2 regions of the Bradyrhizobium sp. MI1.10 genome follow, and region 1 is predicted to be linked to the other one. Evidence: predicted binding sites of a transcription regulator. Region 1 holds the regulator's gene; the other holds the start of a gene.
What was found. The regulator LexA, encoded in region 1, represses DNA repair genes until DNA is damaged. The targets are predictions, from matches to a motif close to TGTTCNNNNTGTGTTCNG.
Positions count from the first base shown of each region.

Region 2: a site for LexA is predicted at 3,039-3,056, ahead of uvrA (excinuclease ABC subunit UvrA). Genes of this name have one in related genera too.

Region 1 is NZ_JBVVPN010000002.1:261,381-270,343, reverse strand. It holds gene AC0L3K_RS03385 (hypothetical protein) at 1-75, shown strand, start outside; gene AC0L3K_RS03380 (S41 family peptidase) at 151-1,488, opposite strand; gene AC0L3K_RS03375 (alpha-hydroxy acid oxidase) at 1,795-2,928, shown strand; gene AC0L3K_RS03370 (HAD family hydrolase) at 2,937-3,569, shown strand; gene AC0L3K_RS03365 (hypothetical protein) at 3,738-3,929, shown strand; gene AC0L3K_RS03360 (molybdopterin molybdotransferase MoeA) at 4,188-5,399, shown strand; gene lexA (transcriptional repressor LexA) at 5,575-6,276, shown strand; gene AC0L3K_RS03350 (hypothetical protein) at 6,729-7,163, shown strand; partial or broken gene AC0L3K_RS03345 (ComEC/Rec2 family competence protein) at 7,301-8,963, opposite strand, start outside.
Region 2 is NZ_JBVVPN010000002.1:370,644-379,606, forward strand. It holds gene uvrA (excinuclease ABC subunit UvrA) at 1-2,943, opposite strand, end outside; gene AC0L3K_RS03880 (outer membrane protein) at 3,222-3,911, opposite strand; gene AC0L3K_RS03885 (outer membrane protein) at 4,139-4,921, opposite strand; gene AC0L3K_RS03890 (single-stranded DNA-binding protein) at 5,381-5,878, shown strand; gene gyrA (DNA gyrase subunit A) at 6,251-8,963, shown strand, end outside.

The DNA of each region.
Region 1 (8,963 bases):
CGCGACCGCGCCCTGCGCTGGGCCGAGCGCGATGGCTGCTACGAGGCCACCCTTGCGGCCATGAATCCCAGCTGAGACGGCGTCCAAAACGAAATCGCCCGGGAGCGGTCAACCACGCCCGGGCGATCGATCTCTGGAACTGGCGAGGGCCTAGTTCGGCACCGCAGCCCTCGACGCCGGCTTGGCGGCCACCGCATTCGCGGTTTGGCCGTGCAGGAAGTCGTAGGCCGTATGCAGGGCCTTGTCGTCTTTCGCTTCCGGCGGGACATAGGACTGCGACCCGGTCTGCTCGGTGCCGTCGGCTGCCTGGAGATGACCGCGCATCTGGGACTCCGCCATGGTGTCCATCCGGCCCTTCAGCTCGGCCGGCACGTCCTGGAGGATCTCGATGTCGGGCGCGATGCCCTGGGCCTGGATCGAGCGGCCCGAGGGCGTGTAGTAGCGCGCCGTGGTCAGCGCCAGCGCGCCGTTGCCGGTGCCGAGCGGAATGATGGTCTGCACCGAGCCCTTGCCGAACGAGCGCGTGCCGATCAGCGTGGCGCGCTTGTGGTCATGCAGCGCGCCGGCCACGATCTCCGAGGCCGAGGCCGAGCCGCCATTGACGAGAACCACCAGCGGCTTGCCCTTGGTGAGGTCGCCTCCATGCGCCGTGAAGCGCTGGGTCTCTTCCGGATTGCGGCCGCGGGTCGAGACGACCTCGCCACGCTGCAGGAACGCGCTCGACACCGACACGGCCTGATCGAGCAGTCCGCCCGGATTGTTGCGCAGGTCCATCACATAGCCGACCAGCTTCTCCGGCGGAACGTCCTTGGAGATCGATGCGATCGCCTTCTTCAGGCCATCGGTCGTCTGCTCGTTGAACGAGGTGACGCGGATATAGCCGATGTCGCCGTTCTCGACGTGGAAGCGCACCGGGCGCACATGGATGATCTCGCGCTTGATCGCGACGTCGAGCGGGGCGTCGGCGCCCTTGCGCACGATCGTGAGCTTGGTCTGGGTCTCGACCGGCCCCTTCATCTTGTTGACGGCCTGCTCGAGCGTCATGCCCTGCACCGCATCGCCGTCGATCTTGCTGATGAGGTCGCCCGACATGATGCCGGCTTTAGACGCCGGCGTGTCGTCGATCGGCGAGACGACCTTGACGAGACCGTCCTCCATCGTGACCTCGATGCCGAGCCCGCCGAACTCGCCGGAGGTGGTCTCCTGCATCTCGGTCCAGGCCTTGTCGTTCATGTAGCGCGAGTGCGGATCGAGCGAGGTCACCATGCCGGTGATCGCGCCTTCGATCAGCTTGGCATTGTCAGGCTTCTCGACGTAGCTCGCCTTCACCCGCTCGAACACTTCGCCGAACAAATTGAGCTTGGAATAGGCGTCATCCGCGCTCGCTGCCGCCCGTGCCGCCCATACGCCGCCGTGCGGACTGGCTACCAGAAGGGTCAGACACGCTCCGGTGAGCGCGCCCAGTGGAAACAGCAGGGTTTTCCGCATGGATAGGCTGGCCTTTTTGCTTCGCGGTTCGGTGGGGCTGGGGAGCCGCCATGCAAATGGCGATCCAGCCTGCTTCTCACAATACCATTCTGGTTTCTTCAAGGCCGGGATGCCACGCCGGCGGGTACACCGTAAAAATCCCTTCGTCCGGACCTAAACTTTCGGCAACGTTGCAGGACCCGGTTGGTGCGCAGCGGGGGTCGGCCGGCCGGCCCACGCCTCGCTGCCATGCCATTTTAGGATGGTTTTGGCGCCCCGGACGGGTTAGGCGATGAGGGAAGGCTTCAAATTCTCGGGAGGATAACAATGAACGAAGCACCCCGCATCCAACCGGAAAGGAACGTCGAGCTCGGCGCCAGCACCGAGCCGTTCCAGAATCTGCATGAATTCGTCCGGAAAGCCCGCGCCAACCTCAACCAGAATGCCTGGGATTATATCGTCGGCGCGGCCGAGACCGAGACCACGATGCGTCGCAACCGCATGGCACTGGACGAGATCGCCTTTCGCCCGCGCGTGCTGCGCGATGTCCGCAAGGTCACCGGCTCGGTCGAGCAGTTCGGCCGCAAGATGCGCCTGCCGGTGGTACTCGCCCCCGTCGGCGCGCTTGAGATCTTCGATCCGGATGGTGCGGCGAGCGTGGCACGCGCCTGCGGCACTTTCGGTGCGGCGCACATGCTCAGTTCCGTGTCCGAGCCCGGCCTCGAGAAGACCGCCGAAGCTGCGCCCGACGCGCTGCGCCTCTACCAGCTCTATGTGCGCGGCGACGACGCCTTCGTTGCCGACGTCGTCAGCCGGGCCGAGAAGAACGCCTACGCCGCCTTCTGCCTGACCGTCGACACCGCTCACTACAGCCGTCGCGAACGTGACATCGCCAAGCGCTACGTTCGCGAGAGCCGCCTGCGCGCCACCGGCGGCGATTACCAGAAGGGTCTGGAGTGGCGGACGGTGAAGATGATCAAGGACAAGTTCAAGATCCCGCTGATCCTCAAGGGCATCGCGACGCCAGAGGATGCGCTGATCGCGATCGATCACGGCGTCGAATGGATTTACGTCTCCAACCATGGCGGCCGTCAGCTCGATCACGGTCGCGGCGCCATGCATGTGCTGCCCGAGATCGTCGATGCCGTGAACGGCCGCGCCAAGATCATGGTCGATGGCGGCGTCTGTCGCGGCACCGACATCGTCAAGGCGATCGCGGCGGGTGCCGACCTGGTCGGCATCGGCCGGCTACAATGCTGGGCGCTGGCGGCGGCCGGCGAATCCGGCGTGGCGCGCATGCTGGAGCTGCTCGAGGACGAAGTGCTGCGCTGCCTCGGCCTCTTGGGTGCAACGTCGTTCGCCGAGCTCGACAAATCCTGCCTGCACCAGGCGACCGCAACCAACGCGCCGAGTGTGTTCAGCGCGTTTCCGCTGTTCGACCACGAGCCATATCGATACTGAGTGAAAGGATGCAGGTGACATCGCTCTCTCCCGGCAGCGCGGATGCGCTCCTGTTCGATCTCGGCCGCGTGGTGCTCGATATCGATTTCTCCAGGGCAATCGCCTGCTGGGCGGGACATGCCGGCTGCAAGCCCGAAGCCATTGTAGCGCGCTATGTGCGGGACAGCGAAGCCTATCGGTTGCACGAGATGGGGAAGATCAGCGATGAGGATTATTTCGCCTCATTGCGAGCCTCGCTCGGAATCGGCATTTCGGACGCGCAGTTCCTGGAAGGCTGGAACGCGATCTTCGCCGGCGAAATGCCTGACATCGCCGAGCTGCTGCCGCGGGCAGCGAAGCAGATGCCGCTCTACGCTTTCTCCAACACCAACCGGCCGCACGTGGACCATTTCTCGAGGGAATATGCCGACCTCCTCGGCCATTTCCGCGAGCTGTATTTGTCGTCCAGCATCGGCTTGCGCAAACCGGATGCGGAGGCCTTCGACCACGTCGTTGCGGCGATCGGCGTGCCCGCCGGGCGCATCGTGTTCTTCGATGATCTTGCCGAAAACATCGAGGGAGCGCGGGCGCGCGGCTTGACGGCGGTGCATGTGACCTCGCCGCGTGACGTCGGGAACGCATTGAAGGCATTGGGCATTTGACGAGGAGTCGGTGTCGCGAAACCCACGGCGGCACCGCCCGCCGGGACCAATTTTGAGAAATTGAGGAACCCGATCACTTTGTGCATTTTTGTACAGAGTTCCGGGAACGGAATACCGCCTTCCGGACTCTTAGAGTCCGTTGGGACTTCTACGGACGGATGCATCATCGTGCTGGGCAAAACCTACCTCACCAAGCAGGCCTCTCTTCTTCTTGAATTCGCCAGGACAACTTCAGATTCGGACCTTTCCGCCAAGCTTGTGAGCAAGGCCGCCGACCTGAAATCCCAGGCCGATCCGCTGCCCGACAAAGACCAGGGAGCCAAGGCGCCCGACGTAACTCCCGGGCAGGCAGGGAGCTGATCGATGCAGCCCGGGGCGCTCGTCGTTCTCGCCTTGCCGTGATTTTCCTTGCCGTGATTTTCGTCGCTTCCATGGCCGCTCTCCTGCCGATTTGTCAGGTTCTTCGCATCATGCCGCGACGCGCTTGATCCTGCCTTCCGGAACAATGTGAAGCGGCGGGATGACTGTGCCCGCTCAGCGGTTTTTGCCTCTGCGCCCGCGCTCGGCTAGAAGACGTGCGGAACATTCGCCCGAACGTGCCGAGCAGGAGTTTTCGCCGTGGCCTTGATGCCGGTTTCCGACGCGCTTGCCGCGGTGCTGGCGGGTGCAGAGCCGCTGCCGGAAGAAATGATTTCCCTCGACGAGGCCCATCATCGCGTGCTCGCGCGTGACCTCGCGGCGCGGCGCACGCAGCCGCCGCAGGCGATGTCGGCGATGGACGGCTACGCGGTGCGCGCGGCCGATGCCGCGACGATCGATTCGGAGCTCACCGTGGTCGGCGAAGTCGCGGCGGGCCGACCGTTCGCCGGGACGATCGGCGCCGGCGAGGCCGTACGGATCTTCACCGGCGGCGTCGTTCCCGGTGGCGCGGACGCCGTCGTGATCCAGGAGGACACGGTCGCAGCCGGCAAGCGGATCATGATCAAGGAAGCCGCGATCGCCGGTCGGCACATCCGCCCCGCCGGCGTCGATTTCCGCGAGGGTGACGTGCTCCTGCGCAAGGGAAGCCGTGTCACCGAGCGCGACCTCGCGCTCGCTGCCGGGATGAATCATCCGCACCTTGTCGTTTTCAGGCGTCCAAAGGTCGCGATTCTCGCCACCGGCGACGAGCTGGTGATGCCAGGCACCACGCCAGGCCACGGCCAGATCGTCTATTCCAACGGCTACGCCCTGCACGCGCTCGCCCGCAGCGAAGGCGCCGAGACGATCGACCTCGGTATTGCCGCCGACACGCTGGAGGCGACCACCGCCGGCATCCGCCGCGCCCGCGAGAGCGGCGCCGACATCCTGATCACGACCGGCGGCGCATCGGTCGGCGACCACGATCTGGTCCAGCAGGCACTGCGGGACGAAGGCATCGCGATGGCGTTCTGGAAGATCGCGATGCGGCCAGGCAAGCCGATGATGCACGGGCGACTCGGCGCAATGGGTGTGATCGGCCTGCCGGGCAATCCCGTGTCGTCCTACGTGTGCGCTTTCCTGTTCATGGTGCCGCTGATTCGCGCCCTGTCGGGCCGTTCAGTGATTCACCATCGCCGCGAACGCGCCGTGCTCGGCCGCGGCGTCGGCGCCAACGACCAGCGCGAGGACTATCTGCGCGCGCATCTGGAGGAGCGTGACGATGGCACACGCGTCGTTCTTCCCGTCAATCATCAGGACTCTTCGCTGCTTGCGAATCTCGCTGCAGCACAGGTACTTCTCGTGCGCGCACCATTCGCGCCGAAGGCCGAAGCCGGCACGGCTTGCGAAGTGTTGCGGCTCCCCGTCTGAGCACCCCGCAACGCGCGTTCCGCGAACTTTGCTCTGTTCACGGTAAATTAAGCAGTTGCGGAACATGTATCGAACATATAGTGTCCGTTCATGATTTGTTTCGAGCATGTAGCGGCTTATTGCCGAATTCTGCGTCTCGGAATCGGACGACATCAACCGGGGGACTTTGGTCGAGATGTTAACGCGCAAACAATACGAGCTTCTGCGGTTCATCAGTGAACGTCTGAAGGAAAGCGGCGTGCCGCCCTCCTTCGACGAGATGAAGGATGCGCTCGATCTGCGCTCGAAGTCGGGCATCCATCGCCTGATCACGGCGCTCGAGGAGCGTGGCTTCATCCGACGCCTGCCCAACCGCGCCCGTGCGATTGAAGTCATCAAGCTGCCGGAGCTCCAGGCAGCCGCCGGCAGCCGCCGCGGCTTCACCCCCAGCGTCATCGAGGGCAATCTCGGCAAGGTGCGTGCGGGCTCCAGCCTGCCCGCGGACGAGGGCGAACGCCCCGTGGCGGTACCGGTGATGGGCCGCATCGCGGCCGGCACGCCGATCGAGGCGTTGCAGACACGCAGCCACACCATCAGCGTACCGCCCGACATGCTCGGCTCGGGCGAACATTACGCGCTGGAAGTGCGCGGTGATTCCATGGTTGATGCCGGCATCCTTGACGGCGACATGGCGCTGATTCAGCGCAACGAGAGCGCCGATACCGGCGACATCGTGGTGGCGCTGATCGACGACGAGGAAGCGACGCTGAAGCGCTTCCGCCGTCGCGGCGCCTCGATCGCGCTCGAGCCCGCCAACGCTGCCTATGAGGTCCGCATCCTGCCGCCCAATCGGGTGAAGATTCAGGGCAAGCTGATCGGGCTTTACCGGAAGTACTGATACCGGACGTACTTGATACCTGGAGAAGTTGGCGCCTCGCGCGCTTCCGATCGGCATCGCCGGTCAGAGATTGGAGCGGATCATCGTCCGCTCCGGCTGGATAGTCTTTCTGGTTCTGCACAGACTATCCGGCCCCTGCTCCGGCGCTGGCTACTCGCGACGCCCAAGAAGCAGCACCGAAACAGCACCGCTTCGCGGCTCGAGTGTGCGAGGAAACAGCGAGCAGCGATCGAGGTCGTTGCACCAGCCGGCAATATTCGCGCATGCGCCTCCCGAATGCATCGCAACTCTCTTTGTTCCTATTGAATTCGGGAAAGATAATGTGATCGCGGCTTGCGGAAACCAGCCGCAGATTTGCCCACAACCGAGCAGAGCTTTCGTGCTTCAACTCTGATAGAGGCCTGCGCCTCGATAAGAGACGTGGGTTGCTATCCCAGCATGAGGAGCACCCGATGTGTGACTACAGCCTGCATGCCGTCGCGTCGCGCCCCGCCGAAGTCGGCGAGACGATCGTCACGACAAATTTCCGCGGCACCTCGACGCGCGGCTTCGCCTCCGCAGCCGATCCGTCTGTTGCCGTCTGCCTGCTGCCGGGAACGGAGCTCGCCTTCGCAGACGACGTCCGCTACGACAATCGCTGGATCTGGACGCGGACCATCAATTCCCGCGTGGGCAAGTTCGGCAAGATCGATCCGCACGTTCCCGACCGCCATCATGACGCGATCGAATTCCCCGACGGCAAATTTGTGCTGGTGACGCAGCTCGTCGAAGGCCAGCGCGCGACCGTGCTGCAACTGCCTGTGACCCAGTCGGTCATCGAGCGCGAGCACAAGGCGCAGATCATCGCCGACAGGCAGCCGACCGTCACGCACCTGCCGATCGGCTGAAACAGCCGCCCTCCGGCTACGAGGTCGGAGGTCAGGATTGAATTGCCATCGCCGGCCGTGGCCGGCGAGATGGTGTGGTTTGCGCCAGCGAATCCGAGCGGACGCACCGACCCGCTGCGTTGCTCCGCACCATCAGATCAATCGTCGGCCTGCAAGTCGGTCTCCGCCGGCGTTGCGTCCTTGATGCGGGGCGCGGTCGCCTTCGGCGCAAGGCTGCCGTCGAAATCACCCTCGCCGGCGCCGACCGGCAACCAGGGGCGGCTCGTGCCTCTCGCCCTCACCGCCTGAACCACAAATCCGTCACCACGCTGCGTCAGCGCCAGTGCGCTCTGGCTGGCGAGCCGCTGCCGATCGACCACCATCGCCGCGCAATCGGGCGGCGCGGGACGCGTCGTCACCACCAGCGCGGCCCGACTGCAATCGTCGGCGAGAGCGTCGACCCGCAGTGCCAGCGCGACCAGCCTCCCGTCGATCAGTGGCGTCACGCAGCCGGATTCGTCACAGGACACGCCATCAGCCAGCGAGGCTCTGCCGGCATCGCGCGGATCGGCGTCGGCAGCGAGCCATTCCTTGAGCAGAAAGCTGTCCTTGCTGGTCCTGATCAGGTGCAGATATCCGTCCTTGCCCCGCACCGCGACGCTCGCGCCATCCCCGGCGATCAGGATGTCGGGCTGCCGCGCCGACAGTCCCCACAGGATCGCTGCCAGCAGCACCAGGGCGCCGGACCAGCGCAGCGGCGTCCGCAACAAGCCCAGCACGATGATTCCCAGGCTCGCCGCGATCAGCGGCCCGATCCCGAACGCCGCGATGCGGCCGACGGCACCCGGCAATGCTGCGACCCAGCGCGAGACCGCGACCATCCAGTCGATGCCGATCCCCATCAGCCACCAGAACACGCTGTCCAGCCCGAACGGTGCAGCAAGCAGCCCCAACAGCCCCGCCGGCATCACCAGCGCCGAGACCACCGGCATCGCGCCGAGATTGGCGAGCACGCCGAACGGCGTGACACGGTGGAAGTGGAAAGCGGCGTAGGGTGTGGTCGCAAGTCCCGCAATCAGCGAAGCCATGAACAGCATCGCGATCTCGCGGCCGCCCCACATCGCAATGCGTGCAGTCGCCGAATGGTCCGGCGAGGCAAACAAATTCGGCATGCCGATCTGCACCAGCGCCACCAGCCCGAGCGTTGCTGCAAACGACATCTGGAAGCTCGGATGCACCAGCGCTTCCGGCGCGACCGCGAGCACGATCAGCGCGGCGACAGCAAGCGTGCGGAAGGTGATGGCGCGGCGATCGACCATCACCGCGATCAGCACTACCGCGGTCATGAAGAACGACCTTTGCGTCGCGACCTCCGCGCCTGACAGCAGCAGGTAGAACGCAGCGGCGACCAGCGCGGCGGCGGCCGACCATTTCTTGATGGCGAAGCCGGCCGCCAGTCTGGGGATCAGAGCGAGCAGCGCGCGCACCGCGAAGAACACGACACCGGCAACGACCGCCATGTGATAACCGGAGATCGAGAGCACGTGGCCGAGGCCGGAGATGAACATCGCGTCGTTGACGGGCGTGGTGATCGCATCGCGCCGCCCGGTGAGCAGCGCGGTCGCGATCGCCCGGTTGTCGCCGTCGAGCGTCGCCCGGATGCGGGCATCGATCGCATCGCGCAGGCCTTGCATGAAGGCCGCGTAACGCAGCCGCAAGCCGGCGGTCTCAGGCGGCGCCGCCACCGTGATTGCGCCCATCGCGAAGCCGGAGGCGCCGATGCCCTGGAAGAACATGTCACGCGAAAAGTCGTAGCTGCCG
Region 2 (8,963 bases), 110 kb from region 1:
CTTCCGCGCCTTCGCCAGCACCGGTGCCAAAAACTTCCCCGTGTAGCTCCGCGGCGCTTTCGCGATGTCTTCCGGGGGGCCCCAGGCGACGATCTCGCCGCCGCCGTCGCCGCCTTCGGGGCCGAGGTCGATGACCCAGTCGGCGGTCTTGATGACTTCGAGATTGTGCTCGATGACGACGACCGTGTTGCCCTGCGCGACCAGCTCGTGCAGCACCTCCAGGAGCTTCTTGACGTCGTGGAAATGCAGGCCGGTGGTCGGCTCGTCCAGGATGTAGAGCGTGCGGCCGGTGGCGCGCTTTGACAGCTCCTTTGCGAGCTTGACGCGCTGAGCTTCGCCGCCCGAGAGCGTCGTGGCCTGCTGGCCGACATGGATGTAGTCGAGGCCGACGCGATGCAGCGTCTGGAAGGTCTCGCGCACCCGCGGGACCGCCTTGAAGAACTCGGCCGCTTCCTCGACGGTCATGTCGAGCACGTCGGCGATGCTCTTGCCCTTGAACAGGACCTCCAGCGTCTCGCGGTTGTAGCGCTTGCCCTTGCAGACGTCGCAGGTGACGTAGACGTCGGGCAAGAAGTGCATCTCGATCTTGATGACTCCGTCGCCCTGGCAGGCCTCGCAGCGGCCGCCCTTGACGTTGAAGGAGAAGCGGCCGGGTTCGTAGCCGCGCGCCTTCGACTCGGGCAGGCCGGCGAACCATTCGCGGATCGGCGTGAAGGCACCGGTATAGGTCGCGGGATTGGAGCGTGGCGTGCGGCCGATCGGCGACTGGTCGATGTCGATGATCTTGTCGATGTGCTCGAGGCCCTCGATGCGGTCGTGCGGCGCGGCGCCCTCGCTGGCGTTGTTCAGCTTGCGGGCGATCGCCTTGTACAGCGTGTCGATCAGCAGCGTCGACTTGCCGCCGCCGGAGACGCCGGTAACGCAGGTGAACAGGCCGAGCGGGATTTCGGCCGTGACGTTCTTGAGGTTATTGCCGCGCGCATTGACCACCTTGATGGTGCGGCGATGGTTCGGCGGGCGCCGCTCCGGCACCTCGACCTCAAGCTCGCCGGTCAGATATTTGCCGGTCAGCGAGTTGGGGTTGCGCATGATCTCGGCGGGCGTGCCTTCGGCGATGATGTTGCCGCCATGCATGCCGGCACCGGGGCCGATGTCGAGCACGTGGTCGGCGAGCAGGATCGCGTCCTCGTCATGCTCGACCACGATCACGGTGTTGCCGAGGTCGCGAAGTCTCTTGAGCGTGTCGAGCAGGCGCGCGTTGTCGCGCTGGTGCAAGCCGATCGAGGGTTCGTCGAGCACATAGAGCACACCTGTCAGGCCCGAGCCGATCTGCGAGGCCAGGCGGATGCGCTGGCTCTCGCCGCCGGAGAGCGTGCCGGAGGAGCGGGACAGCGTGAGATAGTTGAGGCCGACGTCGAGCAGGAAGGTGAGGCGCTCGCGGATCTCCTTGAGGATGCGGCCGGCGATCTCGTTCTGCTGGGTGTTCAGCGCCTCCGGCACGGTCTCGAACCACGCGCCGGCGCCCTTCACTGACATCTCGGAGATGTCGCCGATATGCTTGCCGCCGATCTTGACGCAGAGCGCCTCGGGCTTGAGCCGAAAGCCGTGGCACGCCTCGCAGGGCACGTCGTGGAAGTACTTCGCCAGCTCCTCGCGCGCCCACTCGCTCTCGGTCTCGCGATAGCGGCGGTTGATGTTGGTGATGACGCCCTCGAACGGCTTCTTGGTGTCATAGGAACGGACGCCGTCCTCGTAGGAGAACTTGATCTCGTCCTCGCCGGAGCCATGGAGGATCGCGTTCTGCGTCTTCTTGGGCAGATCCTTCCATTTGGTGGTCAGCGTGAACTTGTAATGCTTGCCGAGCGCAGTCAACGTCTGAATGTAATAGGGCGACGAGGACTTGGCCCAGGGCGCGATCGCGCCCTTGCCGATGGCTAGCTCCTTGTCGGGGATGACGAGGTCCTCGTCGACATGCTGCTCGACGCCGAGGCCGCCGCAGGCGGGGCAGGCGCCATAGGGATTGTTGAACGAGAACAGCCGGGGCTCGATCTCGGGGATGGTGAAGCCGGAGACAGGGCAGGCGAACTTTTCCGAGAACAGCATGCGCTCGGGTCCGCTCTTGTCGTGGATCTTGGCCGTCTTCTTTTTCTCTTCCGCGGGGGCTGCTGCAGCCGGCGCGTCCGCGAATTCGATGACGGCGAGGCCCTCGGCGAGCTTGAGCGCGGTCTCGAAGCTTTCGGCGAGGCGTTGGCCGATGTCGGGGCGCACCACGATACGATCGACGACGACGTCGATATCGTGCGGGAATTTCTTGTCGAGAACAGGCGCTTCCGCGAGCTCATGGAAGGCGCCGTCGATCTTGACGCGCTGAAAGCCCTTCTTGAGCCATTCGGCGAGCTCTTTGCGGTACTCGCCCTTGCGGCCGCGCACGACTGGCGCAAGCAGATAGAGCCGCGAGCTCTCCGGCAGCGCCAGCACGCGATCGACCATCTGCGAGACGGTCTGGCTCTCGATCGGCAGGCCGGTGGCGGGCGAATAGGGCACGCCGACGCGCGCCCACAGCAGGCGCATATAGTCGTAGATTTCGGTCACCGTGCCGACGGTGGAGCGCGGGTTCTTCGACGTCGTCTTCTGTTCGATCGAGATCGCCGGCGACAGGCCGTCGATCTGGTCGACGTCGGGCTTCTGCATCATCTCCAGGAACTGGCGGGCATAGGCCGACAGCGATTCGACGTAGCGGCGCTGGCCCTCGGCATAGATGGTGTCGAACGCGAGGGAGGATTTGCCGGAGCCTGACAGCCCCGTGAACACGACGAGCTTGTCGCGGGGAATTTCGACGTCGACGTTCTTGAGGTTGTGCTCGCGCGCGCCACGGATCGTAATCGCGCGCAGGTGTGCTCCCGCGTTCTGTTGTTGGCGCTTCGCCTTGATCACTTCATCCATCCTGGTGGTCCTCAGGGAATCCAAAAGCGCGCGATCGCGCCAACTTGAAAGGCGCGCATCGCCCGGAACCGGGATCGGCGCCGATGGGTAAGTAAGCGAACGTAGGAAGAACAGGGACGGATTTCCAGTGGCGTTTGCGAATCGTCAACGGATTGTTGGCGCGCTGGCGGCATCTGGCAGGAGCACGGCTTGCGGAACTGCGCGTGACCGGTCCCGTTCAAACAAAAAGGCCGGCGCGAGGCCGGCCTTTCGTAACACGATGGCGTCGATAGCGAAGATCAGTACTTCGCGACGATCGGGCCCCCGAAGTGATAGTTCACGCCGACCTGCACGGTGTGAAACTCGAGCGTGCCGGTGGGCAGGGCGCCCGAGAAGTAGGTCTCGCCGCCGAGGCTGCGAAAGAGGTACTCGCCCTTGACCGACCACTGCGGAGCGAAGAACGCTTCGACGCCCGCACCGACGGTCCAGCCGGAGTGCCACTTGCTGTCGGAAGCGGTCACGCCGAGCGCGCTGATGCTGAGCTTGTTGTCGATCCAGGCGTAACCACCGGTGCCGTAGAACAGGACGTTGTTGACGGCGTAGCCGATGCGGCCGCGCACGGTGCCCATCGCATCGGTCTTCGAGCTGAGGGTGGTGCTGACGAGGCCGAAGCCGGGGACGGCAACGGGGCCGGTGACCGACGCGCTGACGTCAGCCCAGGAACCATCGGCCTCGATGCCGAACACGACATTGCCGGTCTGCCAGTTGTAGCCGGCAGTACCGCCGACGAAGCCGCCCTTCATCTTCGGGTCGGTCGAGGAATTTTCCCAGGCGCCGCCACCGACGATACCGAGGTAGAAGCCGGTCCAGTTGTAGACCGAAGCCATGGCCACCGGAGCCTTGGTGTAGGGGCGCGCCGCCAGATCAGCGGCCGAAGCCGGGGCAGCGAGTGCGAACAAACAGGCCGAAGCCAACCAAATCTTTTTCATCTTCAGTAATCCCAGTCCCAGTTTCTGTTGTCCCTCCCTGTTCCGGAAGAGCATCGGACGCCGTGGTCCAACTGATATCGTCCATACACCGGTGAAGCCGCAAGTTGTGTCACTGAAAAGCAACAGCGATCGGAAAACGGAACGGCTATTGACCTATTGATATCGCAGAACCGCACAGCAAAAGGCCGGCACGAGGCCGGCCTTCGAAGTGCTCTATTCCAGCGCGATCAGTACTTTGCGATGACCGGACCGCCCCAGCGATAGTTCAAGCGGACGAGGCCCATGTCGACGTCCTGGCGAATCCGGTCGCTGCCGAAAACCGCACCCGCGGGCGTTGTGAAGCCGATCGTGCGATCGCCAAGGAAGATGTGGTCGTATTCAAAGCCCAGCGACCAGTTGGGAGCGAAGCCGAACTCCAGACCGGCCCCGACCGTGCCACCCCAGCGAGTCTCCCGCGCCGAGGCCAGCAGCGCGCCCGCGCCGGGCGTGCCCGCCGCAGCGTAGATGTCGTATTTGTCGCCGACGACGGCGGCGCCGCCCTTCACGTAAAGCAGCACGTTGTTCCAGGCGTAACCGATCTGACCGGTGATGAGCCCGAAAGAGTCGATGCGGGAACGGTTGCGATCACCCGTGACCAGGGCGGTGCCGGGGAAAAGTGTGCTCACGTTGTCGCCCCGGAAGTCGGCCCAGTTGCCTTGGCCTTCGAGGCCGAACACCCAATTGGTGGACTGCCAGCGATAGCCGATCTGGCCACCGACCGTGCCGCCGACCGCGTTATGGCAGCCTTCCCCGACCAAAACGCCGGTCGCGGGCGTGACGAAGTCCCAGCACGTGTGGCTCGAGCCACCGCCGCCGTTGATGCCGATGTAGAAGCCGCTCCAATCGTAGATGGTGGCAATCGCCGGCGCCGGAGCCTTGGTGTAGGGACGCGCGGCAAGATCCGCCGCGCTCGCGGGAGCCGACAGGCCCATCGCCACTGCACTGATTGCACCAATAAGAAGCTTATTCATTGCCAGTCTCCCCAGGTTCGTCCGCTTCTTTCTTCCCCGAAGCGGTTGATCAGGCACGAGGGCCCATATGATTTAAGTCCGAGGAAACCGTAGCTCTGCGGAGCGGCAAAGTCCGTCTCCGAAATGCAACAAGAACGGGGCCGTGCGAGGACCCACAACTTGCTGAATGTTAAGTTCTTTCCTTCGCTTTTGGGAACCTACAAAGGTTCCAATCGACGCGTGCCTTCCCGCAGTACATTGGCCGATCGACGCCACATATTCGATGCGGAAGTTCGCCAAGAACAAATCTGGAACATGCCGGAGGTCGATGCTATATGTGGGGATAACCGGAGGGGCGACGGACTGATCGTCGTCCGCAAGCGTTCGGCGAGCGTATAGGGTCGCCTCAACAGGCACGGTGGAGCGCGGGGAGCGGACCGGCCTTCTTGAATTCAGTGGCATTCGGAGCGGAGAGCGGAGATGGCGGGAAGCGTCAACAAGGTCATTCTGGTTGGAAATCTCGGCAAGGATCCTGAAATCCGCCGCACCCAGGACGGGCGGCCGATCGCCAATCTGAGCGTCGCCACCTCGGAGACCTGGCGCGACAAGGCGACCGGCGAGCGCAAGGAAAAGACCGAGTGGCACCGCGTCGTGATCTTCAATGAAGGGCTCTGCAAGGTCGCCGAACAGTATCTGAAGAAGGGCGCCAAGATTTACGTCGAGGGTGCGCTCCAGACCCGCAAATGGACCGACCAGAGCGGTGTTGAAAAGTACTCGACCGAAGTCGTGCTGCAGGGCTTCAACTCCACCCTGACGATGCTGGACGGCCGTAGTGGCGGCGGGGGAGGCGGCAGCTTCGGCGACGAGCCGGGCGGCGATTTCGGCTCCTCCGGTCCGGTCAGCAGCGCGCCGCGGCGACCCGTTGCCGCCGGCGGCGGTGGCCGCAACAGCGACATGGACGACGACATCCCGTTCTGAGCGATTCCGTTCTGAGAACGAGGCATATCGATGCGGAGGCGCCGGCCGCGTGGGCGGCGCTTCTCATCTCGTGTCAAAAAATCCCACTAATCGGCAGGACGGGCTCGGGATTTCCGGGCCCGCTTCATGTTTGGGGTGAGCTCGGATTGCGGCTTGGCAAACGCGCTGACGGGGCAAGCTCGCCGGTCGGTTTTCCACGTGTTACCGGCGATTTTGCAAGGCCGATGCGGGGGCTGCCCGAGGCACCGCTCGCAAGGGCTTAAGTTGTTGGAAAAATAGGCGGAAAAAGCGCTTCCCAGATCCCCGCGAGGGTGGTTATCAGAGGCTCGATGCGCTATATGATTCCCAGATAAAACCTCATCGGATTTCCCCTTGGCTGACGACGACGACAAGCCCGGCGACCAGCCGGCGCAACCCTCGGATATTCGCCCCGTCTCCATCTTCGAGGAGATGAAGAAGTCCTATCTCGACTACGCCATGAGCGTGATTGTGGCGCGTGCGCTGCCTGACGCCCGCGACGGCCTGAAGCCGGTGCATCGGCGCATCCTGTACTCGATGAACGAGCAGGGGCACACGCCGGACAAGAAGTACGTCAAGTCCGCCCGCGTGGTCGGTGACGTCATCGGTAAATATCATCCGCATGGCGACCAGTCGATCTACGACGCCATGGTCCGGATGGCGCAGGACTTCTCCATGCGCGTGCCGCTGATCGACGGTCAGGGCAATTTCGGCTCGGTCGACGGCGATCCTCCGGCTGCCTATCGTTATACTGAAGCCCGATTGACGAAGGTGGCGCTGGCTCTGCTGGCCGACATCGACAAGGACACGGTCGACTTCCAGCCGAACTACGACAACAACGAGACCGAACCGTCGGTCTTGCCGGCCAAGTTCCCGAACCTGCTCGTCAACGGCGCCGGCGGCATCGCAGTCGGCATGGCGACCAACATCCCGCCGCACAATCTCGGCGAAGTCATCGACGCCTGCGTCGCGCTGATCGACAACCCCGCGCTCACCATCGACGAGCTCATCAACATCGTGCCGGGACCGGATTTCCCGACCGGCGGCGTCATCCTCGGACGGCAGGGCATCCGCGCCGCCTATCACCTCGGGCGCGGCTCGGTCATGATGCGCGGCAAGGTCGCGATCGAGACCATCCGCAAGGAGCGCGAGGCGATCATCATCAGCGAGATTCCCTACCAGGTGAACAAGGCGACGATGGTCGAGCGCATCGCCGAGCTGGTCAAGGAAAAGAAGATCGAAGGCATCGGCGACCTGCGCGACGAATCGGATCGCGACGGCTACCGCGTCGTCATCGAACTGAAGCGCGACGCCGTGCCGGATGTGGTGCTGAATCAGCTCTACAGGTTCACGCCGCTGCAGACGAGCTTCGGCGTCAACATGGTGGCGCTCGACAGCGGCCGTCCGCGGATCATGCATCTGAAGGACCTGCTGGCGATCTTCGTCGACTTCCGCGAGCGCGTCGTCACGCGGCGCACCAAGTTCCTGCTCGCCAAGGCCCGTGATCGCGCCCATATCCTGGTCGGTCTGGCGATCGCGGTCGCCAATATCGACGAGATGATCCGCGTCATCCGGACCTCGCCCGACCCGACCACCGCCCGCGACACCCTGATGTCGCGCGACTGGCCGGCCCGGGACGTCGAGGACATGCTGACGCTGATCGACGATCCGCGCCACCGCATCAGCGAGAACGGTACGATCCGGCTGTCGATGGAGCAGGCGAGGGCCATTCTCGATTTGCGCCTGCAACGCCTCACCGCACTCGGCCGTGACGAAATCCGCGAGGAACTCGACAAGCTCGCCGGCGAAATCGCCGACTATCTCGACATCCTGCGCTCGCGCGACCGCGTGCTTGAAATCATCAAGTCCGAGCTCGCCGAGGTGAAGGCCGAGTTCGCGACCCCGCGCCGCACCGTCATCATCGAGCAGGAAGGCGAGGTCGAGGACGAGGACCTGATCCAGCGCGAGGACATGGTCGTCACCGTCTCGCACGCCGGCTACGTCAAGCGCGTGCCGCTGTCGGCCTACCGTGCCCAGCGCCGCGGCGGCAAGGGCCGCGCCGGCATGCAGACCCGCGACGAGGATTTTGTCAGCCGGCTGTTCGTGGCGTCCACGCATACTCCGATGCTGTTCTTCTCCTCGCGCGGCCAGGTCTACAAGATCAAGGTCTGGCGCCTGCCGATGGCCGCGCCGAACGCGCGCGGCAAGGCGCTGATCAACATCCTGCCGCTGGAGCAGGGCGAGCGCATCACCACCATCATGCCGCTGCCGGAGGACGAGTCCACCTGGGGCAATCTCGACGTGATGTTCGCCACGACAGGCGGCAACGTCCGGCGCAACAAGCTGTCCGACTTCGTCGACGTCCGCCGCTCCGGCATCATCGCGATGAAGCTCGACGACAACGAAGCTATCGTCGACGTGCAGATCTGCACCGAGCACGACGACGTGCTTTTGACCGGCGCCGGCGGCCAGTGCATCCGCTTCCCCGTGACCGACGTGCGCGTGTTCACCGGGCGCACCTCGATGGGCGTGCGCGGCATTGCGCTTGCCGAGGGCGACAAGGTGATTTCGCTAGCGATCCTGCGCCACGTCGAGACGACGTCCGACGAGCGCTCGGCGTATCTGAAGATGCGTCGTGCGGTTGCCGGCGAAGCTGCGGCCGAGGAGCCGGCGGCGGACGCCGAGGCCGAGGAGACCTCCGGCAGCTTCCAGCTGGCTCAGGAGCGCTATGTCGAAATGTCGGCGGCCGAGCAGGTCGTGCTGACCGTCTCCGTCAACGGCTACGGCAAGCGGACCTCGTCCTACGAGTACCGCACCACGGGCCGCGGCGGCAAAGGCATCGTGGCCATGAGCGTCAACAACCGCAACGGCAACCTGGTGGCGTCGTTCCCCGTGGAAGACGCCGATCAAATCATGCTGGTCACCGACAAGGGCCAGCTGATCCGCTGCCCGGTCGAAGGCATCCGCGTGGCCGGCCGCTCAACCCAGGGCGTGATCGTGTTCGACACCGCCGAGGACGAACACGTCGTCTCGGTCGAGCACATCACGGAAGAGGCCGAGAGCGGAA